2 regions of the Streptomyces sp. NPDC050625 genome follow, and region 1 is predicted to be linked to the other one. Evidence: predicted binding sites of a transcription regulator. Region 1 holds the regulator's gene; the other holds the start of a gene.
What was found. The regulator HrcA, encoded in region 1, represses chaperone genes, less so after heat shock. The targets are predictions, from matches to a motif close to TTNGCACTCNGNNNNNCNGAGTGCNAA.
Positions count from the first base shown of each region.

Region 1 (15,799 bases):
GCCTCGTCGTACATCTGGCGCCACTCGGCGGCCGGGTCGACGCTCTGCCGTACCCGGGCGAGGTCGACCGTGACGCTGGTGTCGCCGTCGTCGTCGTGGGCGGCGCGCCGGTCGCTGGGTACGACCCGGAGCCGGCCGTCGCTCCACAGCAGGACGCGCTTGCCGTCGCCGCTCACCTCGAAGTGGTCGGCGTCGGCGGCGAGATGCTCGTTGCGCCGCTGGGCGAGGTCGTAGCGCTCCAGCTCGGTCTTGGGCTCGGGGGCGTCGGGGGTGGCCCGGGAGGCGCCCAGGACGCCCTGCACCGGGTGGCGCAGCCACAGCACGCCGTCCTTGGCCGCGCGCAGATTGGAGTAGCGGGCGGCCTCGACCGGGAAGGGGACGACCCGTTCGGCGAGTCCTTCGAGGTCGACGCGGGTGGTCGGGGTGCCCTCGCTGTCGGGGGTCTCGTCCTTGTCGGGCGTCTCGAAGGGGCGGCCGTGCCGCTGCGGGCCGAACGGGGACGGTGTGGTCGCGGCGAGGGTGATCAGGTGGGGGCGGTCGCCGACGACGAAGGCCAGGTCGAAGACGTGCTCGTCGTAGACCGGGTCGAAGGAGCGGTTGGACAGGAAGGCGAGGTGCTTGCCGTCGAGGGTGAAGGCGGGGGCGTAGTCCTGGAAGCGCAGCGGGGTCGCCTCGGTGACCGACAGGTCGGTGGTGTGGGCGAGCTTGAGCTGAGACAGGGGGCGCGGGCCGGGGTGCGACCAGGCGAGCCAGGCGGAGTCGGGTGAGAAGGCCAGCCCGGACACCTCGCCGTCGGCGCTGCGGTCGACCTCGCGCACCTCGCCGGTCTCCCGTTCGACGAGCAGCAGCCGCCCGTCGTGCGCGGCGACGGCGGCCCGGCTGCCGTCGGGCGCCATGGCCAGCTCCAGGACCCGGCCGAGCTGTCCCGCGGCGAGCCGTCTGGGGATCGCGCCGGGCGCGAGTCCGGTCGCCGGGGCGAACTCCAGGGCGTCGTCGCCCTCGGCGTCGGTCACCCACACCACCCATTCCTCGCCGTCGGCGCGGAAGGCGCGCGGCAGCCGGGCCCGTACGCCGGGCTTGGCCGCCAGTGCGCGGGCGGGACCGGAGCGGTGGGTGATCCAGTGGATCGCGCCGCGCACGGAGACGGCGCTGCCGCGCGCGCCGTGGTCGGGGGACGCGGCCCCGAACCAGCGGGACGCGTCCACCGGGTACGGCTGCAGGTCGACGCGCGGCCCGCCCAGCCGTATGTCCAGCCTGCGTGGCTCGGCGCTCTCCAGGTCGTCGAGCAGCCACAGTTCACCGGCGCTGGAGTAGACGACCCGGCTGCCGTCGGTGGCGGCGTGCCGGGCGTAGAAGCCGTCGAGCGGGGTGTGCCGCCGCAGCCCGGAGCCGTCGGCGAGGGAGGAGTAGAGCGCACCGGTGCCCTCGTGGTCGGACAGGAAGGCGATCCGGTCCCCCACCCACAGCGGGTATTCCAGGTTCCCGTCCAGCTCCTCATGCAGCCGTGCGAACTCGCCCGTGCCCTCCGCGTCGATCCACAACTTGCCCGCCGTACCGCCCCGGTACCGCTTCCACCAGGCGGCCTCGCGGCCCATCGGCGCGGACAGCAGCACGGTGCGCGGCCCGAAGGCGACGTCGCCGACGGGGCCGTACGGCAGGGCGGTGGCCGGTCCGCCGTCGAGCGGGACGGCGTGCGCCCAGGAGCGGCGCAGGCTGGACTGGCCGTGGGTGGTGAGCGCGAGGACCTGTCCGTCGGGGGTCCAGCCGCGCACCTGGGTCCGCCAACTGCCCCAGTGCGTGAGCCGCTTGGCGGGGCCGCCGGTGACCGGGGCGATGTGTGCCTCGGGGGCGCCGTCCCGGGTCGAGGTCCAGGCGACGGTCGTACCGTCGGGCGAGATGCGCGGATGGGACACCGGCACGTTGTCGGCGCCGACGCGCCAGGCCCGGCCGCCGTCGAGGGGCGCGAGCCAGACGTCGTCCTCGGCGGTGAAGGCGACCAAGTCGCCTTGCACATGGGGAAATCGGAAATACGCGGCCGATCCGGCCGATCCTGTCGATCGTGTCGAACCCGCCGAACCCGTCGATGTGGACTCAGTCACCCGATCACCATATGCAGCGGGCGGAGTCGGTGAATCCCTTTCCGATCACTTGCCCTCGACGGGCCAGCAGGTCGGGTCGCCCTTGCACCAGATGGTCCGGGTGACGGTGACGGTGGGGCCGGGCTGCTGTCCGCCCGAGGGCCGGTAGGTGACGGGCGGGGCGTACGTCGGTCCGGGCCTGGCCTTGCAGTTGCCGAGTCCCTTGACATGGAACCACTCCTTGCCGCCGACCTTGGCGACGAGGTCCCCGCGCACGCACGCGCCGTCGACGGCCTTGGTGACCTTGCCGGTGACGGTGATCTTCCGTCCGTCCTTCGTCTGTCCCTGGCAGTCGACGGAGACGACGGTCGACTCGCTGGGCGAGGGCGTCTTCCCGGGCGTGTAGCCCTTGTTGCCGTAGTTGCCCGTGCAGGTGAGCCAGCGCACGTCGACGTGCCGGCGTTCCAGCTCCGCGGTCGCGGTCCTGTCGGTGGTGTACGCCACCGACGCCGTGCTCAGATCACCCGGCTGGCAGGCCACGGCTCCGCCCACGGCCACCACCGCGAGCCCTGCCACGGCCACCACCCGCGTCCCGCGCGGCCTACGCCAAATCCTCCTCAATACCCCCATGGAGGGCAGCCTCCCACCGACACCGGCGCTGCGGAAGAGCACAAACGGCCACTCAAGTGTTCGCGCACGCCACCGTCGAGTGGCATTCGGCTCGCCCGGCCCGAGCGGATGCGCAGCGACCGCAGGCTTGTACCCCGCCGTGGTGGTCAGCCGCGCAGCAGCAGCCACTCCTGGAGTTCCACCAGGTTGCCCTCCGGGTCCTTGAGGTGGGCGACGCGCATACGGTCGGTCATGGGGGCCGGGCCGTGGATCAGGACGGCTCCGCGGGAGGTGATGTCGGCGCAGTAGGCGTCGAGGTCGTCGACGCGCAGGACCACCAGGGAGCGGTGTCCGGTGGCCGTCTCGCCCAGTTCGCCCAGCACCGAGGCCATCATCGAGCGGTCCTGGAGCGCGATCCCGGCGGAGCCGGAGTGCGGGCTGAACTTCTCGTACGGGCCCGCGGTGGCGCCGGACTGGGGCTTGAGGCCGAGGACTTCCGCGTAGAAGCGGTAGCAGGCGGCGAAGTCGGTGACGAGCAGCCGGACCTGTGCGAGTTCCACGGTGTCTCTCCCCCTGGTGTCAGGACCAGCGGCCGGTACGGCCCAGCAGGAGGGCCGCCGCGGCGGTCCCGGCGGTCGATGTACGCAGCACCGTACGCCCCAGCACGTACGCCTTGGCTCCGGCCTCCTCGAAGAGCGTCAACTCCTCCCGGGAGACGCCCCCTTCGGGCCCCACGACCAGCACGATCTCGCCCTCGGCGGGGAGTTCGGCGGTGGCGAGCGGTTCACTATGGTGCTCGAAGTCGGAGTGGAGCACGGCGGCGAAGTCGGCTTTGGCGAGAAGTGCGGCAACCTGCTTGGTCGTCGCCGCGTCCGCGACCTCGGGGAAGCGGACCCGGCGGGACTGCTTGCCGGCCTCACGGGCGGTGGCCCGCCACTTGCCGAGCGCCTTGAGCCCACGCTCGCCCTTCCACTGGGTGATGCAGCGGGCGGCCTGCCAGGGCACGATCGCGTCGACGCCGACCTCGGTCATGGTCTCGACGGCGACCTCACCGCGGTCGCCCTTGGGCAGGGCCTGGACGACGGTGATACGGGGCTGCTCCTGGGGCTCCTCGATGACGGACTCCAGGTCCATGAGGACGAGACGGTCCTTGCCCTCGGTGGCCTTGACGACCCCCTCCATCCAGCGTCCGCGGCCGTCGGTGAGGATGACGTCCTCACCGGGCCGCAGCCGCTTGACGGACACCGCGTGGCGTCCCTCGGGGCCGTCGAGGACGAATTCCCCTCCACAGAAGTCCGGAAGCTCCAGGGGGTCGAGCACGAACACCGGAGCGGTCATCGGGCGTCACCTCCAGCCTGCGAAAGAGCCGACAACGCTGTCCTGGCCGCGGCGAGTTCGGCTGCCAGAACCTCCACCAGCTGCCCGGCGGGCAGTTCCCGGGCCATCCTGTGCCCCTGGCCCGCCCACAGCGCCATGCCCTGCGCGTCACCGGCCTGGGCGGCCGCCTTGCGCAGCGGCGAGGTCAGATGGTGGACCTCCGGGTAGGCGGCGGGGGCGTACGGTCCGTGCTCGCGCATGAAGCGGTTGACCAGGGCGCGGGCCGGCCGGCCGGAGAACGCGCGGGTCAGCTCCGTACGGGCGAAGAGCGGGTTGGTCAGCGCCCGCTTGTGCAGGGCGTTCGCGCCGGACTCGGGGGTCGCGAGGAACGCGGTGCCGAGCTGGGCCGCGCTCGCGCCCGCCGCGAGGGCGGCGGCGATCTGACTGCCGCGCATGATGCCGCCTGCCGCGACGATCGGGAGGTCCACGGTCTCGCGGATCTGCGCGACGAGGGAGAGCAGTCCGATGCCCGCGCAGTCGTTCTCCGGGATGTCGCGGTGGGTGCCCTGGTGTCCGCCGGCCTCCACGCCCTGCGCGATCACCGCGTCGGCGCCGGCCCGCTGCACGGCGAGGGCCTCCTCGGCGGTGGTCGCGGTGACCAGGGTGAGTGTGCCCGCGCGGCGGAAGGACTCCAGCACCTCGCTGGTGGGGACGCCGAAGTGGAAGGAGACCACCGGCACCGGGTTGTCGAGGAGCACGGCGAGCTTGACGTCGTAACCGTCGTCGCGGCCGCTGTCCGGGTCGCCGAGCTCGACCTCGTACCAGGCGGCCTCGCCGGCCAGCTGGTGGGCGTAGACCTCCACGGCCGACGGGTCGGCGTATTCCGGATGCGGCATGAAGAGGTTCACGCCGAAGGGGCGGTTGGTGAGTCCGCGCAGCTGCTTGATCTCCTGGTACAGGCCGTCGGCGGTCTTGTACCCGGCGGCGAGGAATCCAAGACCGCCCGCATCGGACACGGCAGCCGCGAGCTGCGGGACGGAGACCCCGCCCGCCATGGGGGCCTGCACGATCGGATGAGGGAAGAGATCGGTCAGTGCGGAGGACATGACGGCATGTTGTCACGTCCTCCGATCAAGTCCGAATCCGGCCTTCCCTTGGCATACGCCATTGGCATACGGCCGGATCAGCGACCGCACGCTGCCCGGTCAGCGACCGTTGAAGGCGTCCTTCAGCCGCGAGAACAACCCCTGCTGACCCGGCTGACTGTGTCATCCCGGGGGCCAACCCCCGGAACCCCCGGCCGCCCGGTCAGCGACCGTTGAACGCATCCTTCAGCCGAGAGAACAGCCCCTGCTGACCCGGCTGGAACTGGCCCTGGGGCCGTTCCTCGCCGCGCAGCTTGGCCAGCTCGCGCAGCACCCGCTCCTGCTCGGGGTCCAGCTTGGTCGGGGTCTGGACCTCGACGTGGACCACGAGGTCGCCCCGGCCGCCGCCCCGCAGATGCGTGACGCCCCGGCCGTGCAGCGGGATCGACTGGCCGGACTGGGTGCCCGGGCGGATGTCGACCTCTTCGAGGCCGTCCAGGGTCTCCAGCGGGACCTTGGTGCCGAGCGCCGCCGCCGTCATCGGGATCGTGACCGTGCAGTGCAGGTCGTCGCCGCGCCGCTGGAACATGGCGTGCGGCAGCTCGTGGATCTCGACGTACAGGTCACCGGCGGGACCGCCGCCGGGGCCGACCTCGCCCTCGCCGGCGAGCTGGATGCGCGTGCCGTTGTCGACACCGGCCGGGATCTTGACCGTGAGCGTGCGCCGGGACCGCACGCGGCCGTCGCCGGCGCACTCCGGGCACGGGGTGGGGACCACGGTGCCGAAGCCCTGGCACTGGGGGCACGGGCGGGACGTCATGACCTGGCCCAGGAAGGACCGGGTCACCTGCGACACCTCACCGCGGCCGCGGCACATGTCACACGTCTGGGCGGTGGTGCCCGGCGCGGCGCCTTCGCCGTTGCAGGTGTTGCAGACGACGGCCGTGTCGACCTGGATGTCCTTCGTCGTACCGAAGGCCGCCTCGTCCAGCTCGACCTCGATACGGATCATCGCGTCCTGGCCCCGGCGCGTACGCGAGCGCGGCCCGCGCTGCGACGCCGTGCCGAAGAACGCGTCCATGATGTCCGAGAAGTTGCCGAAGCCACCGGCCCCGAAGCCGCCCGCACCGGCCCCGCCGGCCTGCGAGAGCGGGTCGCCGCCGAGGTCGTAGACCTGCTTCTTCTGCGGGTCCGACAGCACCTCGTAAGCGGCGTTGATCTCCTTGAACCGCTCCTGGGTCTTCGGATCCGGGTTCACGTCCGGGTGCAGCTCGCGCGCGAGCCGGCGGAAGGCCTTCTTGATCTCTTCCTGCGACGCGTCGCGACGCACGCCGAGAACGGCGTAGTAGTCCGTGGCCACTTACGACTCCGCCAGGATCTGTCCGACGTAACGTGCCACTGCGCGTACCGCTCCCATCGTTCCCGGGTAATCCATGCGGGTCGGTCCGACCACGCCGAGCTTGGCGACTGCCTCGCCGCCCGAACCGTAACCGACCGACACGACGGACGTGGAGTTGAGTCCCTCATGGGCGATCTCGTGCCCGATGCGCACGGTCACACCCGGATCCTTGGCCTCGCCGAGGAGCTTGAGGAGCACGACCTGCTCCTCCAGTGCCTCCAGGACGGGCCTGATCGTAAGGGGAAAGTCATGTCCGAAGCGGGTCAGATTGGCGGTGCCGCCGATCATCAGCCGCTCCTCGTTCTCCTCGACGAGCGTCTCCAGCAGGGTGGAGAGCACCGTCGAGACCGTGCCTCGGTCCTCGACCTCGAAGGCGTCCGGCAGGTCCTCGACCAGCTGGGGCACGTCCGTGAAACGACGGCCCGCGACCCGGCTGTTCAACCGCGCCCGCAGATCCGCCAGGGACGATTCCCCGAAGGGTGCCGGGCAGTCGACCATCCGCTGCTCGACCCGGCCGGTGTCCGTGATCAGCACGAGCATCACCCGCGCGGGCGCGAGCGCCAGCAGCTCCACGTGCCGCACGGTCGAGCGGATCAGGGAGGGGTACTGCACGACGGCGACCTGCCGGGTGAGCTGGGCGAGCAGCCGGACCGTGCGTGCCACGACGTCGTCCAGGTCGACGGCGCCGTCGAGGAAGTTCTGGATCGCCCGCCGTTCGGGGGCGCTCATCGGCTTGACGCCGGCGAGTTTGTCGACGAACAGCCGGTAGCCCTTGTCCGTCGGGATCCGCCCCGCGCTGGTGTGCGGCTGGGCGATGAAGCCCTCGTCCTCCAGGGCCGCCATGTCATTGCGGACGGTGGCCGGGGACACACCGAGGTTGTGCCGCTCGGTCAGCGCCTTGGAGCCGACCGGCTCCTCCGTGCCGACATAGTCCTGGACGATGGCGCGCAACACTTGGAGCCTGCGTTCGCTCAGCATTCGCGCACACCTCCAGAAATGTCGTGATCTTGACGCCCTGCCTGGCACTCTGCTCGCCCGAGTGCCAGAGTTCCCCGGCCCAGTGTACGGCGGTGGGGTACGCCCCGGGCAAGGCCGGTCATGCGCCTTCGCGCCCGTGGTGGCCGTCACGGATAGCGTCGCCGTATGACGGTGACTTGGGAAGAGCTGGGGTGGGAGCGGGTGGCCGCCGGGGTGGGCAGATGCCGGCTGCCTGGCTGGGACTGCACGGCGGGGCTGGTTCTCGGTGAGGGTACGGCGCTGGTGGTGGACGCCGGGTCGAGCCTCGGGGAGGGCGCGTGGTTGCGCGCGCGGGCGCAGCGGCTCGCCGGTCACCGTGTGACCCATCTCGCGCTCACCCACCCCCACTTCGACCATGTCTTCGGCGCGGCGGCGTTCGCGGGCGCGGAGGTGTTCGCCGCGGTCGGCACGGACGCGGTGTTCGCGTACGAGCGGGAGGAACTCCGCCGGGACGCGATCCGCAACGGGCTGCCCGCCCGGGAGGCGGAGGAAGCGGCCGATGCCCTCGTCCTGCCCCGTCATCCGGTCTCCGGCGAGTGGACGCTGGACCTGGGCGGAGGCCGCCAGGTGCTGCTGGCGAACGTCGGCCCGGGCCACACCGCCCATGACCTCGCGGTCCTGGTTCCGGGCGACCCCGAGGTGGTGTTCTGCGGCGACCTCGTCGAGGAGTCCGGCGAGCCCCAGGCCGGCCCCGACGCCGTACCGTCGCGGTGGCCCGCGGCCCTCGACCGGCTGCTCGCCCTCGGCGGTGAGGACGCGCTGTACGTCCCCGGTCACGGAGCGGTGGTCGACGCGGGCTTCGTCCGACGGCAGCGCGACGAGCTGGCGGCGCGTTTCGGCGTGTCGTGAGCGGGGGTACGGCGGTTCTCCTATCGTCATCCGAATGCGCCAGTACTCGCCGGACCTGACCCCGCCCTGGAAGAAGCCCGTGCCGGTCCCGGAGGTCCCGGCGGACCCCGGTCTGGTGGTGGAGGAGCCCGGCACCGGTTTCTGCGGCGCGGTGATCCGCTGCGAGGCGGGCACGGTGACGCTGGAGGACCGCTTCGGCAAGCACCGGGTGTTCCCACTGGAGCCGCGCGGCTTCCTGCTGGAGGGCAGGGTGGTGACGCTGGTGCGGCCTTCGACAGCGCCGGTACGTCCCACCCGTACCGCTTCCGGCTCGGTCGCCGTCCCCGGCGCACGCGCGCGTGTCGCCCGCGCCGGCCGCATCTACGTCGAGGGCCGGCACGACGCGGAGCTGGTCGAGAAGGTGTGGGGCGACGACCTGCGCGTCGAGGGCGTGGTCGTGGAGTACCTGGAGGGCGTCGACGACCTGCCGTCGATCGTCACGGACTTCGCCCCGGGCCCGGACGCGCGGCTCGGGGTCCTCGTGGACCACTTGGTGCCGGGTACGAAGGAGTGGCGGATCGCCGAGTCGGTGACGAGCGAGCACGCGCTGGTGGTCGGCCACCCGTACATCGACATCTGGGAGGCGGTGAAGCCGGCGTCCCTGGGGATCACGGGCTGGCCGCGCGTCCCGCACGGCCAGGACTGGAAGACGGGCGTGTGCCGGGCGCTGGGCTGGCCGGAGAACACGGGGGCGGCTTGGCAGGGGATTCTGTCGCGGGTGCGGTCCTACAAGGACCTGGAGCCGGAGTTGCTGGGCCGGGTGGAGGAGCTGATCGACTTCGTCACGGGTAGCGGTGAGGCCTGACGTCCGGGAAGGTTCCGAATTCGCTGGTGTCCAGTTCGAGCCCCAGAGCCTCCAACGGGACTTGATCGCCGAACTTGATGATCTCCTGGCTGAGGTAGTCGGCGTCCTCACCCTGGCCCGCAGGCTTCGTCAGCAAGACACAGTGCGCCATGATCGGGTCGAGGATGAGGTAGGCGGGGATCCTCCCGGCGGCGTAGATCGAGCGTTTGACCACGTAGTCCTGGTGGACGCTGGACTTGGAGACGACCTCCACGACCATCGTGATCAGCTGACACGGCAGCGGTCGTCCCGAAGAGGGTAGGAGGTCGCGCTCCACGACGACCAGATCCGGTACCGGCTCACTTGTCTCATCGAGGATGTCGACATCCTGGGTCTGAAGGCGAGACCAACGCAGCCGCGGGATCTGGTCCTGCACCTCGGCAACGATCATGTTGTGCACGATGTCAGGGCTGGCCATCATCACGATCACTCCCCGGAGAAGCTCAGCCTTGACACCCTCGGGAGGCTCGAACTGATCGATGTACTTGGCCATTCCACGTTCGTCCACAGCGGTCATCTCCGTGGCCTCCACATCCGCCGCGTCCTTTTGGCGGCAGCCTACGAACCAGGTTAAGGACCGAACCGGCGTTCCGGGGGGATTCACTCGCCCGAGTGATCAGTCCACCAAGTCCCTGACCACCGCATCCGCCAGCAGCCTCCCCCGCAACGTCAGCACCGCCCGCCCCTCCTCGTACGACCCCTCCTGCAGCAGCCCGTCCGCCAGTGCCCGGCGCGAAGCCGCGAGCCCCTCCTCGCGCAGCAGCGCCAGCGGCACCCCCTCCCGCAGCCGCAGCTCCAGCAGGATCCGCTCCACCCGGCGGTCCTCGTCCGACAGCAGCTCCCGGCCCGCGCCCGGTGTCCGGCCCGACGCCAGGGCCGCCGCGTACGCCCCCGGGTGCTTCACGTTCCACCAGCGGACGCCTCCGACGTGGCTGTGGGCGCCCGGGCCCGCGCCCCACCAGTCGGCCCCCCGCCAGTACAGCTCGTTGTGCAGGCAGCGGCCCGATTCCGAGGTGGCCCAGTTGGACACCTCGTACCAGTCGAAGCCCGCCGCCGACAGGGCCTCCTCGGCGATCAGATAGCGGTCCGCGTGGACGTCGTCGTCGGTCATCGGGACCTCGCCCCGGCGGATGCGACGGGCCAGCTGCGTGCCCTCCTCGACGATCAGGGCGTAGGCGCTGACGTGGTCAGGACCGGCGCCGATCGCCGCGTCCAGGGACGCCCGCCAGTCGTCGTCCGACTCGCCGGGTGTGCCGTAGATCAGGTCCAGGTTCACATGCTCGAAGCCCGCGGCCCTCGCCTCCGCCACGCAGGCCTCGGGGCGCCCGGGGGTGTGCGTCCGGTCGAGCACGCGCAGCACGTGCTGCTTCGCGCTCTGCATGCCGAAGGAGACGCGGTTGAAGCCGCCCGCACGGAGCGCGGCCAGATAGGCCGGGTCGACCGACTCCGGGTTCGCCTCCGTCGTGACCTCCGCGTCGGCCGCCAGAGAGAACTCGTCGCGGATCGCCCCCAGCATCCGTACGAGGTCGTCCGCCGCCAGCAGGGTCGGCGTACCGCCCCCGACGAACACCGTGCGGACCGCGCGCGGGTCGTCGCCCAGCACCTTGCGGGCCAGGCGGATCTCGTCGATCAGCGTGTCCGCGTAGTTGTCGCGGGAGGCGAGGACGCCGCCCGTGCCGCGCAGCTCGGTCGCGGTGTAGGTGTTGAAGTCGCAGTAGCCGCAGCGGGTCGCGCAGTACGGAACGTGCAGGTAGAAGCCGAGGGGCCGGTCGGCGGCCCCGGCGAGCGCGGACGCGGGCAGCGCACCGTCGGCGGGGACGGGCTCGCCGTCGGGGAGTGCGGAAGGCATGTCCTCCATTGTCCCGTACGACGACTGTCCCGTACGACGACTGTCCCGTACGACGGCGGTCACTCCGCAGCGGTCACTCCGCCTGTAGCACCAGCAGCGCCAGATCGTCCTCCGGCGCCCCGCCGCCGAACTCGTGCACCAGCCGTCTGATCCGCTCCGCGATCAGCTCGGCGCTCAGCCCCACGCAGCCGGACAGCGCCTGCGCGAGCCCGTCGCCGTCGTCGAACTGGCGCGTGCCGGAGCGTCGCTCGGTCACCCCGTCGGTGACGCACAGCAGGCTGTCGCCGGAGCGCAGCTCGATGGTCTCGCTGGTGTACGTGGCGTCCTCGACGACCCCGAGGAGGGTCTGCGGCTGCGTGGCCGTGCGCACCTCCCCGTCCGGTCCGAGGTGCAGCGGCAGCGGGTGTCCGGCGGAGGCGAGGGTGCAGCGGACACCGCCGGCGAAGGGGACGAGTTCGCCGTAGAGGAGGGAGAGAAAGCGGGTCTGCGGGCCGTCCCCGGGGGCCATGGGCCGACCCCCGGCGGCCGCCAGCGCGCGGGCCGCGGCGTCGGCGGCCTCCGTGGCGTCGTCGAGGAGGAGCTGGTTGAGGCGGTCCAGGACGTCGGCGACGCGATAGCCCTCGCGGGCGAGGAGCCGCAGCCAGGGGCGGGCCAGCCCGATCACGACCGCGGCCTCGGGGCCCTTGCCCTGTACATCGCCGACGGCGAAGCACCAGCGGCCGTCGCCCGCCGGGAACAGGTCGTAGAAGTCGCCGCTCGGGCCGCCCTTGTCGCACGGCTCGTAGACGAGCGCGCTGCGCAGTCCGGGGATCTCGGCGACCGCGCCGGGCAGCAGCCCGCGCTGCAGGACGGCGCTGATGGTGGCCTGGCGGGCGTACTGGCGGGCGGCGCCGATGGCGAGGGCCACCCGGCGGCCGAGGTCCTCGACGAGTCCGGTGATCTCGTCCGGGAAGCGCGGCAGCCCGCACCGCCCGATGACCAGCGTGCCCAGCGGGCGACCGCCCGCGATCAGCCGGTAGGCGAGCGCCGTGCCGTCGATGCCCTGCGGGCCGAGCGCGTCACCGGGCCAGGGGTACGGCTCGGGCCCGGACCGCAGCCCGTCACGGGGGCGTGGCGGGTCCTTCTCCAGTGCCCGGCGCAGTTCCTCGATGCGGTTCTCGCTGCTGTGCCAGACCCGGGCGAGCCGTGGTCCCGCCGCACCGATGCCGTCCGCCCAGCCTCCCCCGCTTCCGGCTCCGCTCCAGCTGGGTGCCCCCCATCGCCCGGTCGACTCGTCCTCCAGCCACACCGCGCACCAGTCGGCGAGCCGCGGCACGATCAGCTGTCCGGTGAGCGCGGCGACCAGGTTCTCGTCGAGCTGTCCGGCGAGCAGGTCGGAGGCCTCGGCGAGGAAGGACAGGGCGCCACGGCCGAGCCAGTCCCGGTCCCGCTCGGCCCGCTGCGGTTCGGGCGCCAGGATCTCGGCGACCTTCAGCCCTCGTTCCAGGGCGCGCTCCTCGGCGTACGCCTCGATCTCGTCGGCGGCCGTGCTCCCCTCGGCGGGCAGCCGTGCCCACACCGTCTTGGCGCCGGTGCGGTAGCTGACGCCCCAGGACTCGGCGAGCGTGGCGACGAGGCGCAGGCCGCGGCCGTACTCCGGTGTCTCGTACGGCGATTCGCCTCCGTGCTCGCGGGGCGCGCGCGAGGGGTGGTGGTCGCAGACCTCGATGACGAGCGCCCCGGAGTCGTCCAGCCGGCAGGTGAGTTCGACGTCGGTGCCCGCGTGCACGACGGCGTTGGTGACGAGTTCGCTGACCGCGACCATGGCGTCGTCGGCGAGCTGCTCGCAGCGCACGAGCCCCAGCTCGGTCCACTCGGTGAGGGCCGAGCGCATCAGTCCGCGGGCGGTGCCCGGGGCGAGGGGGCTTCCGGGCAGGGTGGTGCGTACCTGCGGGAGCTCCCCCGCGCTCGGATGCACAGGCGCACCACGGCCACGGGCAATGGTCTCCCGTTGCGTCGGTATGGCCCCCATCTACGGCTCCCGGAGCAGTTCGGACGAATACGCCTCGGTCGATGCGGACAGAGTGACAGACTGACTGCGCCCATAAGCGCCGAGTTACCGAAGTGGGCCGCCATGAGTGAGAACAGTGCTACGCGTGTGCTCGAAGAAGGACAGAAAACGGAACAACTCGGAGCATCCGCACTGCGTCCTCTGCTCGCCGCGATGACCGCGCTGCGGGACGGCGACTTCGCCAGGGTGCCGGAGACCGGGCACGGCATCGACGCCGAACTCGCCGCGGTCTTCAACCAGATCGTCGACCGGAGCCTGCACTTCAACTCCGAACTGCGGCGTGTGAAGCGGGAGCTGGCGCGGCACGGCCGGCTCGACGAGCGGCTCTCGGCCAGCCCGGGCCAGGGCACGTGGACGTCCCGGGTCAATGACGTGAACCAGATACTGGATGCCCTGGTGGCCCCGGTGGCCAATGCCACGCGGGTCCTGGACGCGGTGGCCGGGGGCGATCTGACCCAGCGGGTCGACCTGCACGACGGAACCCGGCAGTTGCGCGGTGACCTGCGGCGGCTCGGCACCGCCGTGAACAAGATGGTCGACCAGCTCTCCCTGTTCACCGGCGAGGTGACCCGGGTGGCCCGCGAGGTCGGCACCGACGGCCGGCTCGGCGGGCGGGCCAAGGTGCAGGGCCTGTCGGGCAGTTGGCGGGCGGTGACCGAGGCGGTCAACACGATGGCGTCCCGGCTGACCGCCCAGGTCCGCGACATCGCCGTGGTGACCACGGCGGTGGCCCGCGGCGATCTGACGCGTACGGTGACGGTGGAGGCGACCGGTGAGCTGCTGGAGCTGAAGCTCACCGTCAACACGATGGTGGACCAGCTGTCCGCCTTCGCCGACGAGGTCACCCGCGTGGCCCGCGAGGTCGGCACCGAGGGGCAGCTGGGCGGGCGGGCCCAGGTGCGGGGCGTGTCCGGGGTCTGGAAGGACCTCACCGACAACGTCAACTTCATGGCGTCGAACCTGACGTCGCAGGTGCGCAACATCGCCCAGGTGACGACGGCCGTGGCCAACGGCGATCTGAGCCAGAAGATCACGGTCGACGCGCAGGGTGAGATCCTGGAGCTTAAGTCGACCATCAACACGATGGTGGACCAGCTGTCCGCCTTCGCCGACGAGGTCACCCGGGTGGCCCGCGAGGTCGGCACCGAGGGCAACCTCGGCGGGCGGGCCCAGGTGCGGGGCGTGAGCGGGGTCTGGAAGGACCTCACCGACAACGTCAACTTCATGGCGGACAACCTGACGTCGCAGGTCCGCAATATCGCCCTCGTCTCGACGGCCGTGGCCCAGGGCGACCTCGGCAAGAAGATCACGGTGGAGGCGAAGGGCGAGATCCTGGAGCTGAAGTCCACGATCAACACGATGGTGGACCAGCTGTCCGCCTTCGCCGACGAGGTCACCCGCGTGGCCCGCGAGGTCGGCACCGAGGGCAACCTCGGCGGCCAGGCCCAGGTGCGGGGCGTCAGCGGAGTCTGGAAGGACCTCACCGACAACGTCAACTTCATGGCGCTGAACCTGACTTCACAGGTGCGCAACATCGCCCAGGTGACGACGGCCGTCGCCAACGGCAACCTGTCGAAGAAGATCACGGTCGACGCGCGCGGCGAGATCCTGGAGCTGAAGGACACCGTCAACACGATGGTGGAGCAGCTGCGCGCCTTCGCCGACGAGGTGACGCGCGTGGCCCGCGAGGTCGGCACCGACGGCCGACTCGGCGGGCGGGCCCAGGTGCTGGGGGTCTCCGGCGTCTGGCGGGATCTGACGGACAACGTCAACTACATGGCGGACAACCTCACTTCACAGGTGCGGAACATCGCCCAGGTGGCGACGGCGGTGGCGTCGGGCGACCTGTCGAAGAAGATCGACGTGGACGCGCGCGGAGAGATCCTGGAGCTGAAGACCACCATCAACACGATGGTGGACACGCTGTCCTCCTTCTCCTCCGAGGTGACGCGCGTGGCCCGCGAGGTGGGCAGCGAGGGGCAGCTCGGCGGGCAGGCCCGGGTCGAGGGCGTGTACGGCACCTGGAAGCGCCTGACGACCAACGTGAACGAACTCGCCCTGAACCTGACCACCCAGGTCCGTGCGATCGCCGAGGTCGCCTCCGCCGTGGCGCAGGGCGACATGTCCCGCTCGATCACCGTGGAGGCGCGCGGCGAGGTCGCCGAGCTGAAGGACAACATCAACCTGATGGTGGCCAATCTGCGCGAGACGACCCGCGCGAAGGACTGGCTGGAGTCCAACCTGGCCCGACTCGCGGCCCTGATGCAGGGCCACCGCGACCTGATGGAGGTCGCCGATCTGATCCTGCGCGAGCTGACGCCGCTGGTGAACGCCCAATACGGCGCGTTCTTCCTGGCCGACCCCGACGAGGACGGCTCCTCGCTGCCCAAGGCCGTCCCGGCGAAGGGGCTGGCCTTCATCGCCGGCTACGGCTCGGCGCAGGGCGCCACGGTCGAGACGGGCGGCCTCCCGGTGCACGGTCTGGTCCGCCAGGCGGCCCGGGAGAAGAAGCGGATCCTGGTGGAGGAGGCCCCGCCCGACTACATCAAGATCAACAGCGGGCTCGGGGAGGCGGCGCCCACGACGATCGTCATCATCCCGATCCTGTTCGAGGACAAGCTCCTCGGGGTGATCGAGCTGGCCTCCTTCTCCCGCTTCTCCGA
Region 1 covers NZ_JBFAIQ010000003.1:127,861-143,659, forward strand. Annotated here, with positions in the region: gene AB0I54_RS08110 (S41 family peptidase) at 1-2,000, opposite strand, end outside; gene AB0I54_RS08115 (hypothetical protein) at 2,145-2,654, opposite strand; gene AB0I54_RS08120 (VOC family protein) at 2,855-3,247, opposite strand; gene AB0I54_RS08125 (16S rRNA (uracil(1498)-N(3))-methyltransferase) at 3,267-4,025, opposite strand; gene AB0I54_RS08130 (nitronate monooxygenase) at 4,022-5,110, opposite strand; gene dnaJ (molecular chaperone DnaJ) at 5,313-6,449, opposite strand; gene hrcA (heat-inducible transcriptional repressor HrcA) at 6,450-7,466, opposite strand; gene AB0I54_RS08145 (MBL fold metallo-hydrolase) at 7,632-8,354, shown strand; gene AB0I54_RS08150 (DUF3097 domain-containing protein) at 8,389-9,198, shown strand; gene AB0I54_RS08155 (Uma2 family endonuclease) at 9,176-9,754, opposite strand; gene hemW (radical SAM family heme chaperone HemW) at 9,854-11,086, opposite strand; gene AB0I54_RS08165 (SpoIIE family protein phosphatase) at 11,160-13,097, opposite strand; gene AB0I54_RS08170 (HAMP domain-containing protein) at 13,200-15,799, shown strand, end outside.

Region 2 (15,799 bases), on a different contig from region 1:
ACGCCCAATGGGCCGCCGTGCGCACGGCGCTGGCGCCGATCCCCGGGGTGCGCTGCAGGCTCGGCGAGCCGGACGACGGGCGTGACACGCCCGGCCTGTGGGGCGACGCGGCCGACGGCTGGCTGAAGCACGGCGGGCATCTCCCCGTCACGCCCGTGCTGCCGGGCACCGGTGCGGAGGCCCTGGCACAGTACGCGCGGGTGCGCGGGCTCGTCCGGACGGCCCAAAAGGACTATCTGGGCTCGTTCGTGGTGGGCCGGCGGGTGCTGCACCACCATGTGCCCGTCGTGTTCGACATCCGCGACCCGGACGACCGGGCCCGCACCCTGACCTTGTGCGAACGCCTGGTGGCGGACGCGGCGGCGGCCGGGCTGGGCGTACGGCACGCACACCCGGCCCTGATGGACAAGGTCGCGGAGACCTACGCCTTCCACGGGCATGCGCTCCGGCGGCTCGGCGAGCGGGTCAAGGACGCGCTCGACCCGGCAGGCGTGCTGGCCCCCGGCGCCCACGGCATCTGGCCCCGCCGCTACCGCGGCCTGCGCCTGTGACCCGGTAGCACCCGAGACCCGTACCGAAAGGAGACCGACCATGTCCATACAGACCCTGAGCAATAGCCAACTGGCCGAGCTCGAGGAGGAGTTCGCGGCCCCGTCCGCCCCGCCGTCGCTGCGGGCCCGTACCGCCGAACTGGACGGACTGCGCGCGGGCGTGGTCGCGGGTGACGCCGCCGCCACCGAACGGCAGCACGCCAAGGGCAAGCTGACGGCCCGGGAACGCATCGAACTCCTGCTGGACCCGGGCACGTTCAGCGAACTGGAGCCGCTGCGCCGGCATCGGGCGACCGGCTTCGGCATGGAGGAGAGGCGTCCGCACACGGACGGCGTGATCGGCGGCTGGGGCACGGTCCACGGCCGTACGGTCTTCGTGTACGCGCACGACTTCCGGATATTCGGCGGCGCGCTGGGCGAGGCGCACGCGCAGAAGATCCACAAGATCATGGACATGGCCATCGCGGCGGGCGCTCCCCTGGTGTCGCTCAACGACGGCGCGGGCGCCCGTATCCAGGAGGGCGTCACCGCGCTCGCGGGCTACGGCGGCATCTTCCAGCGCAACACGAAGGCGTCGGGTGTCATCCCGCAGATCAGTGTGATGCTCGGGCCGTGCGCGGGTGGCGCCGCCTACTCGCCCGCCCTGACCGACTTCGTCTTCATGGTCCGCGAGACGTCCCAGATGTTCATCACCGGCCCCGACGTCATCCAGGCCGTCACCGGCGAGCAGGTCACCCAGAACGGGCTCGGCGGCGCGGACGTGCACGCCGAGACGTCGGGTGTCGCGCACTTCGCGTACGACGACGAGCGGACCTGCCTCGAAGAGGTCCGCTATCTGCTCTCCCTGCTCCCCCGGAACAGCACCGAGACACCGCCCGAGGTGCCCTGCGACGACCCGGCCGACCGGTCCTGCGCCGAACTGCTGGACATCGTGCCCGCGGACCCGGCCCAGCCGTACGACATGCACCGGGTGGTCGAGGAGGTGGTGGACGAGGGCGAGTTCCTCGAGGTCCAGGAGCGCTGGGCGGGCAACGTCATCTGCGCGCTCGGCCGCATCGAGGGCCGCCCGGTCGGCATCGTGGCCAACCAGCCGCTGGTGCTGGCCGGGGTGCTCGACATCCATGCCAGCGAAAAGGCCGCACGCTTCGTACAGTTGTGCGACGCCTTCAACATCCCGGTGGTGTCGCTGGTCGACGTGCCCGGTTTCCTGCCCGGCGTGGACCAGGAGCACGGTGGCATCATCCGGCACGGCGCCAAGCTGCTTTACGCGTACTGCAACGCGACCGTCCCCCGGATCCAGGTGATCGTGCGCAAGGCCTACGGCGGGGCGTACATCGTCATGGACTCGCGCTCCATCGGCGCGGACCTGTCGTACGCGTGGCCCGCCAACGAGATCGCCGTGATGGGCGCGGAGGGCGCCGCGAACGTCATCTTCCGCCGTGAGATCGCCGCGGCCGACGATCCGGAGGCGACCCGGACCCGGCGCGTGGCCGAGTACCGCGAGGCACTGATGCACCCGTACTACGCCGCCGAGCGCGGGCTCGTCGACGACGTCATCGCCCCGCAGTCCACCCGGGCCGTCCTCGCCTCGGGGCTGCGGATGCTGCGCACGAAGAGCGCGCAGCTGCCGCACCGCAAGCACGGGAACCAGCCGGCATGAGCGGCGCCGACGGCATCGACGGCATCCGGGTCCTGTCCGGCGAGCCGACGCCCGAGGAGATCGCCGCCGTCCTGGTCGTCCTGCACAGCCTGGTGAACCAGCGCGTGGGGGACCGGCCCGCCGACGTCGTCCGCCCCGCCGCCTGGGCCCGCGCGGGCCGCACGCAGGGCATCGCGCCGCTTCGGTGGGAAAATGGGGCGTGACGGAACCGGACCAGGGGGGCCGGAGGCAGCGCCATGACGTTCGTACAGCTCATCGAGTGCAGGACCAGCCGGCTGGACGAGATGAACCGGCTGATGGACGACTGGGTCGAGCAGACCAGGGGCAAGCGGACGGCGACGCACGCGGTGGTCGGCAAGGACCGTTCGGACGCGTCGCACGTCGTCGAAGTGGTGGAGTTCCCGACGTACGAGGACGCGATGCGGAACTCCAACCTCCCGGAGACCGGCCGGATCTTCCAGGAGTTGGTCGCGTTGTGCGACGAGATGCCTACGTTCACGGATCTGGACGTCGTACGGGACCAGCAGTTGTACGAGGGCACCGTGCGGCGGTTCCTCGACACGCTCGCCACCGCGGGCGAGCTGCCGCCGCTCAACGACCTGCTCGACGAGGACATCCACAGCCACGACCCGATCAATCCGCAGAACACGATCGGGCTGGACAACGCCCTCAGCGAGTACCGGATGTGGCGGGACGCCTTCGACTTCACCTTCACGGTCGAGGACGTGCTCGCCCAGGGCGACCGGGCCTGTGCGCGGTGGACCTGGAACGCCACGCACAAGGGCGACTTCCTGGGGATCGCCCCCACCGGCAGGCAGGTCGCCATGACCGGGATGACGCTGTTCCGGTTCGGCGACAACGGCAAGATCGCCGAGACCTGGTGGCAGCACGACCAGCTGGGGCTGATGCAACAGCTGGGCGCCCTCGACCAGTTGGAGCAGTAGACAGCGCAGGGCCCGGCACTCCGCGGGGAGTGCCGGGCCCTGGCTCAGGAGCGTGTCGCTCAGTGGGCGTGGCCGTGGCCGTGGCCGTGACCCGCCTCGGCCGGCTCCTCTTCCTTCTTCTCGACGACCAGGGTCTCGGTCGTGAGCAGCAGGGAGGCGATGGAGGCGGCGTTCTCCAGGGCGGAGCGGGTGACCTTCACCGGGTCGATGACGCCGGCCTTGACCAGGTCGCCGTACTCGCCGGTGGCGGCGTTGTAGCCGTTGCCCTTCTCCAGCTCGGCGACCTTGGAGACGATGACGTAGCCCTCGAGGCCCGCGTTCTCCGCGATCCAGCGCAGCGGCTCGACGGCGGCCTTGCGGACCACGGAGACACCGGTGGCCTCGTCGCCCGTCTTGCCGAGGTTGTCGTCCAGGACCTTGACGGCGTGGACCAGCGCGGAGCCACCACCGGAGACGATGCCCTCCTCGACCGCGGCGCGGGTCGCGGAGATGGCGTCCTCCAGACGGTGCTTCTTCTCCTTCAGCTCCACCTCGGTGGCGGCGCCGACCTTGATCACGCACACGCCGCCGGCCAGCTTCGCGAGGCGCTCCTGGAGCTTCTCGCGGTCCCAGTCGGAGTCGGTGTTCTCGATCTCGGCCTTGATCTGCGCGACGCGGCCGTGCACGTCCTCGGTCTTGCCGGCACCGTCGACGATCGTGGTGTCGTCCTTGGTGACGGTGACGCGGCGGGCGGAGCCGAGCACGTCCAGACCGACCTGGTCGAGCTTGAGGCCGACCTCCTCGGAGATGACGGTGGCACCGGTGAGGATCGCCATGTCCTGCAGCATCGCCTTGCGGCGGTCGCCGAAGCCGGGGGCCTTCACGGCGGTGGCGTTGAAGGTGCCGCGGATCTTGTTGACGACCAGGGTCGACAGGGCCTCGCCCTCGACGTCCTCGGCGATGATCAGCAGCGGCTTGGAGGCACCGGCCTGGATGACCTTCTCCAGCAGCGGCAGCAGGTCGGCGATGGCGCCGATCTTGCCCTGGGTGATCAGGATGTACGGGTCGTCGAGGACGGCCTCCATGCGCTCCTGGTCCGTCACGAAGTACGGCGACAGGTAGCCCTTGTCGAAGGCCATGCCCTCGGTGAAGTCCAGCTCCAGACCGAAGGTGTTGGACTCCTCGACGGTGATGACACCGTCCTTGCCGACCTTGTCCATCGCCTCGGCGATGAGCTCGCCGACCTGCTGGTCCTGGGCGGACAGCGCGGCGACGGCGGCGATGTCGGACTTCTCGTCGATCGGGCGGGCCGAAGCGAGGAGGTCCTCGGCGACGGCGGCGACGGCGGCGTCGATGCCCTTCTTCAGGGCGGCCGGGGAGGCGCCCGCGGCGACGTTCTTCAGGCCCTCGCGGACGAGCGCCTGGGCCAGCACGGTGGCGGTGGTGGTGCCGTCACCAGCGATGTCGTTGGTCTTGGTGGCCACCTCCTTCACCAGCTGGGCGCCGAGGTTCTCGTACGGGTCCTCGACCTCGACCTCGCGGGCGATGGTGACGCCGTCGTTGGTGATGGTGGGGGCGCCGAACTTCTTGTCGATGACGACGTTGCGGCCCTTGGGGCCGATCGTCACCTTGACCGTGTCGGCAAGCTTGTTGACGCCGCGCTCAAGGGCGCGACGGGCGTCCTCGTCGAACTTCAGGATCTTCGCCATGACAGCGTGAGCCCTCTCGGAAATCTTGGATGAACGAAAACTGCGCCCCCGACGCCCGGCTTCCTATGGGTCGCGGGGGCCAAGGGCGCAGCTCAAAGCAACGAAATGTGCTTTCGGGTGAACTACTTCTCGACGATCGCGAGCACGTCGCGAGCCGAGAGGACGAGGTACTCCTCGCCGTTGTACTTCACCTCGGTGCCGCCGTACTTGCTGTAGAGCACGACGTCGCCGACCTTGACGTCGAGCTCGACGCGCTTGCCGTCCTCGAAGCGGCCCGGGCCCACGGCCAGGACGACGCCCTCCTGGGGCTTCTCCTTGGCGGTGTCCGGAATGACCAGGCCCGAAGCCGTGGTCTGCTCGGCGTCGAGCGGCTGGACCACGATGCGGTCCTCAAGCGGCTTGATGGCAACCTTGGAGCTGGCGGTCGTCACGATCCGACCTCCCCCTTCGGAGATCTCACGGGGTTAACTGTCTGAGGTGGCGACCAGGTGGATCCGTCGTCGCGGGTGCCGGACCTGCCCGTCGCGTTGTTGGCACTCTCCAGGGGGGAGTGCCAGGGCCGAGACTATGACCGGGATTAGCACTCGGTCAAGCGGAGTGCCAATGCCCGCGGCGCGTCGGCCGTGGTTCCGCTGTCGGCGTACGCCTGAGGTGAAGTCACGGCCGCCGCCGGCGGCGCCTCACAGATAGTCCTCCAGGCGCCCCACCGTCAGGCCGCGGGACTGGGCGCGGCGCAGTACGCGGGCCGTGCGGTCGCAGAGGGTGGGGGGCGTGGTGTCGTCCGGGGCCACGTTGACGATGTCGCCCGGGCGGAGGTGTTCGGGGCCGTGGGTGTACGTGATGCCGTCGGCGGTCGTCTCGGCACGCCAGAGGACCACCGCCGAGACACCGCAGTCGTCGGCCGCGCGCAGGGTCGTCCTGTCGTAGGCGCCGTGGGGCGGGCGGAAGAGGCGGGGGCGGAGGCCGAAGCGGGACTTGAGCTTGTCCTGCTGGCCGCAGATCTCGGCGCGCTGGCCGGCGTATGGCAGCCCGCGCAGCGAGGTGCGGCCGAGGGTGTGGTTCTGGACGCCGGCGCCCGCCGACTGGAGGCGGGCGAGCCGGGCGTACCCCGGTCCGGCGGCGCGGTCGGTGAGGAACACGCTGACCGGGAGCCGCAGTTCGCGGACCATGTCGGCGAACCGGGAGTCCTTCTCGGCACCGTCGCCGTAGGTGAGGAAGACGACCCGGTCGCGGGTGCGGACACGGTCGACCACGGGAGGCAGGGAACGGCCGTTCGTGTGCCGCCCCAGGGGACGCACCGTGGGCGTCGGGGCCGGGGAGAGCGGCGATCCCAGGCCCCAGCGACGGTAGGCCTGCTCCCCGTCCGGGCCGTGCGGCCGTACCCGCGCGGCCGCCTTCTTGCCCAGCCGTTCGATGGGGTCGACCGACTGGGCGCAGCCGCTCGCGGGAAGCAGGACGGCCGAGGCGAGCACGGCCGCCGTCAGTGCCCGGCACCGCCGCCGCCCCCTCGGCCGCTTCACAGGTAGTCCTCCAGGCGTGCCACCGCGTACCCCTCGCGGGTGACCTTGTTCAGGAACCGGCGCATGTCGTCGACCATCGTGCCGTCCCAGTCGTCACGGCCCCGGAAGTGGGTGAGCACGATGTCGCCGGGGTGCAGGCTCTTGTCGTCCTCGCGGTACTCCCAGTGGTCGACGAAGACCTCCTCGTCCCAGATCGGCGCGTACTTGATGCCGCAGGACTTGGCGGCGCGCAGGGTGTCGCCGTTGTAGTTGCCGTAGGGCGGGCGGAAGACGGTGGGGGTCTTGCCGAACCACTTCTCCATCACGCCCTGCATGCCGCAGATCTCGTTCTTCTGCTCCTCGTAGGACAGCCCGGGCAGATACGGGTGGTGCAGGGTGTGGTTGTTGAGGGTGACGCCCTCGTCCTGCATCTGCCGGAAGTACGCGTAGTCGTCCTTGATCAGGTAGTTGCTGAGGAAGGCGGTGTACGGGACCTTCAGGTCGCTCATCATGCGCAGGAACGCCGGGTCCTTCTCGGCGCCGTCGTCGATGGTGAGGAAGACGACCTTCTGCTTGGTGGGGATCGTGGTGAAGACCGGCGGCAGCTTCTCCTCCTCCTGGCCGTCGACCTCGAAGCCCGCGCGGGCGGTGATCCGCGGTTTGCGGGCCGGGGGCGGCGGAGGCATCAGGGGGACCTGGTCCAGGCCCCAGTGCCGCGCGGCGGCCGCGAGGGCGGCGCGGTCGGCCTTCAGACGGGTGGCGTAGGAGTCCAGGGCGCGTGCGGGGGGTGCCTGAAGCCTCTGCTGGCCCGGGGCGGGACGTACACCGGAGTCCGGGCCCGACCCCGAACAGCCGGAGACACCGCAGACGCCGGCGGCGACGGCGAGCGCGGCGACGCCCGCACGGATACCAGCCCTCTTCAGGGCCCTATTTTTGTCATTTTGTACGACTGCTCGCATGGTGCCGGATCCTCGCAGGCCCCGGCCCCGAACCGGGGCAGGCACCGCCGCCGGAGGCGCGCCATCCACCGACTGGCCCACAATGACCCGGTGAACGACCTCCTCCCCTTCCGCTCCCTGCTCACCCCCGAGGGCCGCGCCCTCCTCGACGAGGTCCGCGGCACGGCCCCCGCCGACGAACTCGCCGTCGCCACCCGGCTGCGCCGCGAGCACCCGGCGGACCTGGTGTCGGCGGCCCTCGGCCAGGCCCGGCTGCGGCAGCGGGCGGCGGCGAAGTTCGGGGCCGAGGACGCCGAGCGGATGTTCTTCACGCCCAACGGGGTCGAGCAGTCCACCCGGACGAGCGTGGCGGCGTACCGGGCGGGACGCCTGCGCGAGCTGGGGGTGACCTCCGTCGCCGACCTGTGCTGCGGCATCGGCGGCGACGCGCTCGCCCTCGCGCGCGCCGGGATCCGGGTGCTCGCGGTGGACCGGGATCCACTGACGGCGGAGGTCGCTCGGGCGAACGCCGAGGCGCTGGGGCTGGGCGAGCTGATCGAGGTGCGCGAGGCGGACGTGACGGAGGTGGACACGTCCTCCTACGACGCCGTCTTCGTCGACCCGGCACGACGGGGCGGACGCGGCCGCATCTTCGATCCCGAGGCATACTCCCCGCCCCTGTCCTGGGCGGTGGGCGCGGCCTCGGCGGCCCGGGTCGCCGCGCTGAAGATCGCCCCCGGCATCCCCCACGAGACGGTCCCGGCCGGCGCCGAGGCCGAGTGGATCTCCGACGGCGGTGACGTGAAGGAGGCGGTGCTGTGGTTCGGGGCCGGAATCCGGCCGGGCGCCGTGCGGGCCACGCTGCTGCCGGGGCCGCGGTCGCTGCTCGGACGGGGGCTGCCGGATCCCCGAGTGCGGCCCGTGGGACGGTACTTGTACGAACCCGACGGGGCCGTCATCCGGGCGCATCTGGTCGCCGAGGTGGCCGAGTCGGTCGGCGGCGGGCTCGTCGACGAGACCATCGCGTACATCACGGCGGACGAACTGCGGCCGACGCCGTACGCGTCCGCCTACGAGATCACCGATCAACTCCACTTCAACGTAAAGAAGTTGAAGGCGCTGCTGCGGGAGCGGGAGGTCGGCACGCTGACCGTGAAGAAGCGCGGGTCGGCCGTGGAACCCGAGGAGTTGCGGCGGAAGGTGAAGCCCCAGGGGCCCCACTCGGCGACGGTCTTCCTCACACGCGTCGCGGGCGCCCCGACGATGCTGCTCGGGGCTCCCGCGAACGGCTGAGCGCCTGTCGGTCATGGCCGCCGGTCGAGCTCCCTCACCCGCGCGGCCAGCAGCTCCCGCTCCCGCGCGTTGCGGGTGAGCCCGGCGGCCCGCGCGAGCTCGGCGCGCGCCTCCGCCGTACGTCCGAGGCGGGCCAGCAGGTCGCCGCGGACGCTGGGCAGCAGGTGGTAGTCGCGCAGCGCGGGTTCGGCGGCGAGGGCGTCGACGATCGCCAGGGCCGGGCCCGGGCCCTCGGCCATGGACACGGCGACCGCGCGGTTGAGTTCGACGACCGGGGACGGGGCGCGGGCGGCGAGCAGGCCGTAGAGGGTCGCGATGGCCGTCCAGTCGGTCTCCTCGTAGGAGTACGCGTGCGCGTGGCAGGCGGCGATCGCGGCCTGGAGGGCGTACGGGCCGGGGGCGCCGGTGGCCATGGCGTCCGCGCGGCCGAGGGCCTTGATGCCGCGCGCGATGAGCATGCGGTTCCAGCGGCGGCGGTTCTGTTCCTTGAGGAGGACCGGTGCGCCGTCGGGGCCGGTGCGGGCGGCGGCGCGGGACGCCTGGAACTCCAGGAGGGAGGTCAGGGCGTGGACCTCCGGTTCCTTCGGCATGAGGGAGGACAGGACACGGGCCAGGCGCAGGGCGTCCTCGCACAGCGCGGGGCGCAGCCAGTCGTCCCCGGCCGTGGCCGCGTACCCCTCGTTGAAGATCAGATAGATGACGTCGAGTACGGAGCCGAGACGGGCGTCGCGGTCGGGCCCGTACGGAACCTCGAAGGCGACGTTCTTCGTGGCCAGCGTGCGCTTCGCGCGCACGATCCGCTGCGCCACGGTCGGCTCGGGCACGAGGAAGGCGCGGGCGATCTCCGGTGTCGTCAGACCGCCCAGCAGACGCAGGGTGAGGGCGATCCGTGCCTCGGCGGACAGCACCGGGTGGCAGGTGGTGAAGACCAGACGGAGCAGGTCGTCGTCGATGTCCGCCGGGTCGGCGGGCTCGTGCGGCGGGGCGGTGGTCTCCAGGTCCCGGCCGATCTCGGCCAGCTTGCGGGCGTAGCGCTCGCGGCGCCGGACCAGGTCCACGGCACGGTGCCGTGCGGTGGCCATGAGCCAGGCACCGGGGTTGTCGGGCACACCGTCCCCGGGCCACTGCTCCAGGGCGGCGACCAGGGCGTCCTGCGCGAGCTCCTCCGCGATACCGACGTCCCGGACGATACGGGTCACGCCGGCGATGACGCGCGGGTACTCCAGCCGGAAGACGGTCTCGATCGCCCGGGAGGCGGGGGGCTGCTCGGGACGCTCGGGAGGCTGCTCGGTGGGCTGCTGTTCCACAGCCCACCATGCAACACCGTCGGCGGCCGTACGCCAAGAAATGTCAGCCCTCGGCGATCTCGCGGACCTCGCAGGTCACCGTCCAGTGCGCCTCGTGCACCTTCAGGAACCGCTTGGTCCATTCCAGGGCCTCGACCTTGTCCTTGCACTGCATGAGCGCGTAGCCGCCGATGACCTCCTTGGACTCGGTGAACGGTCCGTCGGTGACGGAGAGCTCGCCGCCCTCCCAGCGCACGCGCGTGCCCTGGGCGGAGGGGGTCAGCCCGGCGGTGTCGAGCATGACGCCGGCCTTGGTGATCTCCTCGATCAGCTCGCCCATCCGCTGCATCAGCTCGGGGCTGGGGCCGTCGGCGGGGGCGGTGGACTCGTCGATCCGCACGAGCGACAGATAGCGGGGCATGGTGGCTCCTTCGGTCCGGTCGGCGGGGCCTCTCCCCGCCTCTCACCCATGCGTCGAACGGGAGACACCCGAATCGACACGCACCCCGAAATTCTCCGGAGATTTTTTCCACGCCCCGGCTTCCCCGGGAGTTTCCGCAGGTCGTACGGCGATTCAGCCCGCCCGCAGGGAGTCCCACAGTTCGCTCGCCGCCGGTTCCTTCGCCACCACGCGGTTGGGGTCGGAGGGGGCCGTCACCACCGGCATCATCAGCGTTCTCACGTGGTCGGAGGACAGGCCCTTCAGGCTCTGGCCGAGGCGCGTCAGTTCCGTCAGGGAGTCGAGGCCGGTGTCCGTGGTCAGGCTGGAGGTCACTGCGTCGGCGACCCGGTACAGCTTCGCCGGGTCGTTGAGCAGGTCGGTGGCCGCCATCTGCTCCAGCAGGGCCTTCACCAGCTTCTGCTGGAGGCCTATCCGGCCGAGGTCGCTGCCGTCGCCTATGCCGTGCCGGGTACGGGCGAGGGCGAGGGCCTGCTTGCCGTTCAGGTGGTGGGTGCCCGCCGCGAGGTGCAGATGGCTCTTGTCGTCGTCGATGTCCTCGTCGGTGGTGACCGTGACTCCGCCCAGGGCGTTCACCAGCTTCGCGAAGCCCGAGAAGTCGATCTCGATGTAGTGGTCCATGCGGACGTCCGTGATCGACTCGACCGTCTTGACCGCGCACACCGGGCCGCCCACCGAATAGGCGCTGTTGAACATGGCGTTGTAGGCCTGCGCCGTGGAGCCCCCGGAGGACAGCGGGCAGGACGGGCGCGTGACCAGCGTGTCGCGCGGGATGCTGACGACGGTGGCCTCGGTGCGGCCCGCGTCGATGTGCACGACCATCGCCGTGTCGGAGCGGGCGCCCGAACTGCTGCCGCCGCCCAGCTCCTTGTTCGCCTTGCCGCTGCGCGAGTCGGAGCCCAGGACCAGGATGTTCACGGCCCCGGTGGGCAGCGGGGAGGCCGAGGCGGAGGCGGACGGGGTGACGACCGCCCGCGCCGGGCGGTCGTCACCGAGCGCGCTGTTGATGTCGACGCTCTTGATGTTGTTGTTGAGGTGCCAGTAGGCCCAGCCCCCGGCGGCGATGCCGAGCACCAGTGCACCCGCCAGGGTGAGACCGGCGGCCTTCAGCACCCTCGACCGCCGGCCCAACCGTCTGCGCTCGTCGCCGTTCTCGTCGTGTACGGTCACGGCAAGAACGTAAGTCCGAATTATTAGGGGACTGTTAGGTTCCGGGGCGAGAGGCCGTTTTCTTCGGAAAATCTCACGCTTCTCAGCGCCCCCTCAGCCCCGGCCCGGCCGAGGCTCAGCCCAGCGTCACCGTGGGCACCGGATTGCTGCCGCTCCACGACGCGTTGAACCCGAAGGTCACCGAACCACCGTCCGGGACCGACCCGTTGTACGAGGCGTTCACGCACGAGACCGCCGCCCCGGACTGGGTGCAGGTGGCGTTCCAGGCCTGGGTGATCCGCTGGCCCGCACCGTACGTCCAGCTCGCCTTCCAGGACGCCAACGAGGCACCGGAGCAGGAGATCCGCACCTGCCCGGTGAACCCGGTGTTCCACTGGCTGGTCACGCTGTACGTCGCCGTGCAGGCGCCGGTCGGCGGCGGTGTGGTCGTGCCGCCGCCGAGGGCCTCCGCGATCGCGTGGTACGCCGGTTTCGGCGCGTAGTTCTCGTCGTACGGCGTCGCCGCCCCGTATCCCGGGAAGGTGCTCGGCACCCAGGAGTCGGAGTCGGTGAAGCCCCAGACGGTGACATTGACGCAGCGGGTCACGGCCACGCAGGCGGCGACCACGGACTTGTAGTCGGCGGCCTGCTGGGCCAACTTGACGGCGTCCGAGGGCAGCGCCATGCGGACGTCCAGCTCGGTGATCGCCACGTCCACGCCCAGGTCGGCGAAGCGCTGGATGTTCTGCTGGAGCGTGGCCGGGACCTGGCCGAGGATCAGGTGCGCCTGCAGGCCCACGCCGTCGATCGGAACCCCTTGTTCCTTCAGGGACTTGACCAGGTTGTACAGGCCGGTGCTCTTCGCGTTGACGCCCTCGACGTTGTAGTCGTTGATGTACAGCTTGGCGTTCGGATCGGCGGCGTGCGCCCAGGTCAGGGCGCTGGCGACATAGCCGGAGCCGAGGCCGTTGTACCAGAGCGTCGAGCGGTAGGTGCCGTCCTCGTTGAAGGGCTCGTTGACCACGTCCCAGGCGGCGATCTTGCCCTTGTAGCGGGTCACCTCCGTGCTGATGTGGTTCTGCAGCAGACCGCTCAGCTGGGCGGACGTCCAGCTGCCGGTGGTCAGCCAGCTCGGGTTCTGGCTGTGCCAGACCAGGGTGTGGCCGCGCACCTGCTGGTTGTGCGCCTGCGCGAAGGCGACGATCTGGTCGGCCTCGGTCCAGTTGAAGGAGCCCTGGGTCGGCTCGACCGTGCCCCACTTCATGGCGTTGCCGGGGGTGAGCGAGCCGAACTGCGCCCCGGCGAGGTCGCCATAGGTCCCGGTGAGCTTGGAGCCGGTGACCGCCGTGCCGATGACCTTGCCCTTGGCGGCGGCGAGATCGCGCAGCGGGGTGTCGGCGGCGTGCGCCGCGGGCGCGGTGAGCAGCAGTGCGAGCCCGGTCACGAGTGACGCCAGGGATAAGCCGGTCCGCGGAGTTCTTCCGATTGCGAGCGTTCTTCTCATTGCGGGTGCCTCCGAAAGTTTCGGCCGTGCAACCGATTGACTGCCGAGGAGTGTCGGGGCACGCGCACCACTCGTCAATATGTCAACTTCCGGCCACCCACTTCACCGCGCTTCACTCCGCGGGTGCCGCCGTGCTGCTGCGGACCACCAGGCTCGTCGCCAGCTCCACCCGGGTCGCCGTCGGGGACTCCGCCTCGCGCCCCAGGTCGAGCACCAGCTTGGCCGCCGCCTCGGCCATCTCCATGAGCGGCTGCCGTACGGTCGTCAGCGGCGGCCCCACCCAGCGGGCCACCGGCAGATCGTCGAAGCCGACCACGCTCAGGTCCTCCGGGATGCGCAGCCCGAGCTCGCGGGCGGCCTCGTACAGCCCGAGCGCCTGCAGGTCGTTGCCCGCGAAGACGGCGGTGGGCCGGTCCGGGCGGCGCAGCAGTTCGAGGCCGAGCCGGTAGCCCGCCTCGTGGTGGAAGTCGCCGGTCCTGATCAGCCCCTGGTCGACCGGAAGACCGGCCGTCTCCAGCGCCGCCCGGTAGCCGTCGACCCGGGCGCGGCTGCACATCATCCGGGACGGTCCGCTGATGGCGCCGATGCGGGTGTGGCCGAGGTCGACGAGGTGCCGGGTGGCGGCGAGGCCGCCCTGCCAGTTGGTGGCGCCGATGGACGGCACGTCGGCGCCCGGGTCGCCGGCCGGATCCATCACCACGAACGGGATGGATCTGCTGGTCAGCAGGGCGCGCTGGGACTCGTCGAGCCCGGACAGGACCAGGATCACCCCGTGCGGGCGGCGGGCGGCGACCTGGTCGGCCCAGGTCCGGCCGGGGGTGAGCCGCCCGGCGGACTCCGACAGCACGACGCTCAGGCCCGCGTCCCTGGCCACGTTCTCCACACCCCGGATGACCTCCATCGCCCAGGCGCTCTCCAGCTCGTGGAAGACCAGGTCGATCAGGGGCGAGCGGGAAGCCTCGGCCCGGCGGCGCCGGTAGCCGTAGGCGCGCAGCAGGTCCTCGACACGGGTGCGGGTCGACGGGGCGACGTCGGCGCGGCCGTTGAGGACCTTCGAAACAGTCGGAGCGGACACGCCGGCCTCGCGGGCGATTTCGGCAAGTGTCGCGGTCTGCGTTTCTGCGGGCTTCGGTGGCTTCATGCCCGCGATCGTATCCCTGCGCGACCCCTTGACGAAGCCCCGGCCTGGCCATACGGTCCCGGAACATTCGCTCTTTAAGTCGAAACATTCGTACGAGAGGTGCTGTCATGGAGTCCCAGACGTCCAACGGCGGGCGTACTTTCAGCAGGCGCTGGATGCTCGGCGCCGGCGCCACCACGTTGCTCACCGCCGGGCTCTCGGCCTGCGGCTCCTCCGGCGGATCCGGCGGCGGCGGCACGCTCACCGCCTTCGTGTACGGCGACGACGCGGTGAAGGTCCAGGTCAAGTCGGTCAACCGATTCAACGCGTCGGCCGCCGCCAAGAAGGCGAAGGGCAAGATCAAGCTGGAGAAGGTGCCCGGCGCCGACTATCCGGCCAAGCTGCGCACGGCGATGGGCTCCCCCAACGCGCCCGACGTGTTCTTCAACTGGGGCGGCGGTTCGATCAAGGCGTACAAGGACGCGAACCAGCTGGTCGACCTCACCGACACGATCAAGTCCGACCCGGTGCTCAAGAGCGGCTTCCTGCCGTCGGTCCTCGCGGCGGGCGCGCTGGGCGGCCGCAACTACGGCATACCGATGCGCGGCATGCAGCCGGTGATCCTCTTCTACAACAAGTCCGTCTTCGCCGAGCACAAGCTCCAGCCGCCGACGACGTGGGACCAGCTGCTCGACATCAACGCCAAGCTGAAGAAGGCGAAGATCACCCCGTTCGCGCTCGGCGGCGCGGACATCTGGCCGGAGCTGATGTGGCTCGAGTACCTGGTCGACCGCATCGGCGGCCCCCAGGTCTTCGACAAGATCAAGAACGGTGACTCCTCCGGCTGGGGCGACCCGGCCGTCCTCAAGGCCGCCGAGACGGTCAAGCAGCTCATCGACGACGGCGCCTTCGGCAAGGGCTTCAGCTCGGTCGCCTACACCAACGGCGGCGCCCCCGCGGTCTTCGCCAAGGGCAGGGCGGCGATGCACCTGATGGGCTCCTGGGAGTACTCGACGCAGCTCGGCAAGTTCCCGGACTTCGCCAAGAACAACCTGGGCTGGTGCGCCTTCCCGAAGTACGACGGCGGCGCCGGCGACATCCGCAACGTCGTCGGCAACCCCACCAACTACTGGTCCGTGAACGCCCGTACGTCCGACAAGGACGCGGCGATCGCCTTCCTGCGCGACTGCGCGTCCGAGGCGTACGCCAAGGACCTGGTCGCCAACGGTGACATACCGACCACGTCGAACGCGGAGAAGCTGCTCGACGCCTCGCCGAACCCCGAGTTCGCCAAGTTCCAGTACCAGATGGTGCAGCAGGCCCCGGCGTTCACGCTGAGCTGGGACCAGGCGGTCGATCCGAACGTGTCGACGCCGATGCTCACCGAGGTCAACAAGCTGTTCGTGGGCAAGTCCTCGCCGAGCCAGTTCGTCTCGGCGCTCAAGGGGCTGAAGTGAGCACCAGCACCACCACGAAGGCAGGACGCCCGCATGCGGCGTGGGCCCTCCCGGGCGTCCTGTTCTTCGCCTTCTTCGCCATCGCTCCGATGGCGCTGGCCTTCTACCTGTCCTTCACCAAGTGGAACGGCCTCGGCGACCCGCAGCCGGTGGGCCTCGCCAACTGGCAGAAGCTGCTGACCGACGGCCGTCTCACCCAGTCGCTCACCGTCACCGTCTTCCTGACGCTGGCGAGCTGGGCCTTCCAGAC
Region 2 covers NZ_JBFAIQ010000001.1:149,041-164,839, reverse strand. Annotated here, with positions in the region: gene AB0I54_RS00860 (FAD-binding oxidoreductase) at 1-551, shown strand, start outside; gene AB0I54_RS00855 (acyl-CoA carboxylase subunit beta) at 592-2,211, shown strand; gene AB0I54_RS00850 (acyl-CoA carboxylase subunit epsilon) at 2,208-2,414, shown strand; gene AB0I54_RS00845 (ester cyclase) at 2,448-3,155, shown strand; gene groL (chaperonin GroEL) at 3,215-4,843, opposite strand; gene groES (co-chaperone GroES) at 4,966-5,274, opposite strand; gene AB0I54_RS00830 (polysaccharide deacetylase family protein) at 5,524-6,363, opposite strand; gene AB0I54_RS00825 (polysaccharide deacetylase family protein) at 6,360-7,301, opposite strand; gene AB0I54_RS00820 (methyltransferase domain-containing protein) at 7,392-8,573, shown strand; gene AB0I54_RS00815 (sigma-70 family RNA polymerase sigma factor) at 8,585-9,880, opposite strand; gene AB0I54_RS00810 (YciI family protein) at 9,924-10,280, opposite strand; gene AB0I54_RS00805 (LCP family protein) at 10,434-11,489, opposite strand; gene AB0I54_RS00800 (endo-1,4-beta-xylanase) at 11,605-12,972, opposite strand; gene AB0I54_RS00795 (LacI family DNA-binding transcriptional regulator) at 13,085-14,113, opposite strand; gene AB0I54_RS00790 (extracellular solute-binding protein) at 14,221-15,549, shown strand; gene AB0I54_RS00785 (sugar ABC transporter permease) at 15,546-15,799, shown strand, end outside.
Region 2: a site for HrcA is predicted at 5,421-5,447, ahead of groES (co-chaperone GroES). Genes of this name have one in related genera too.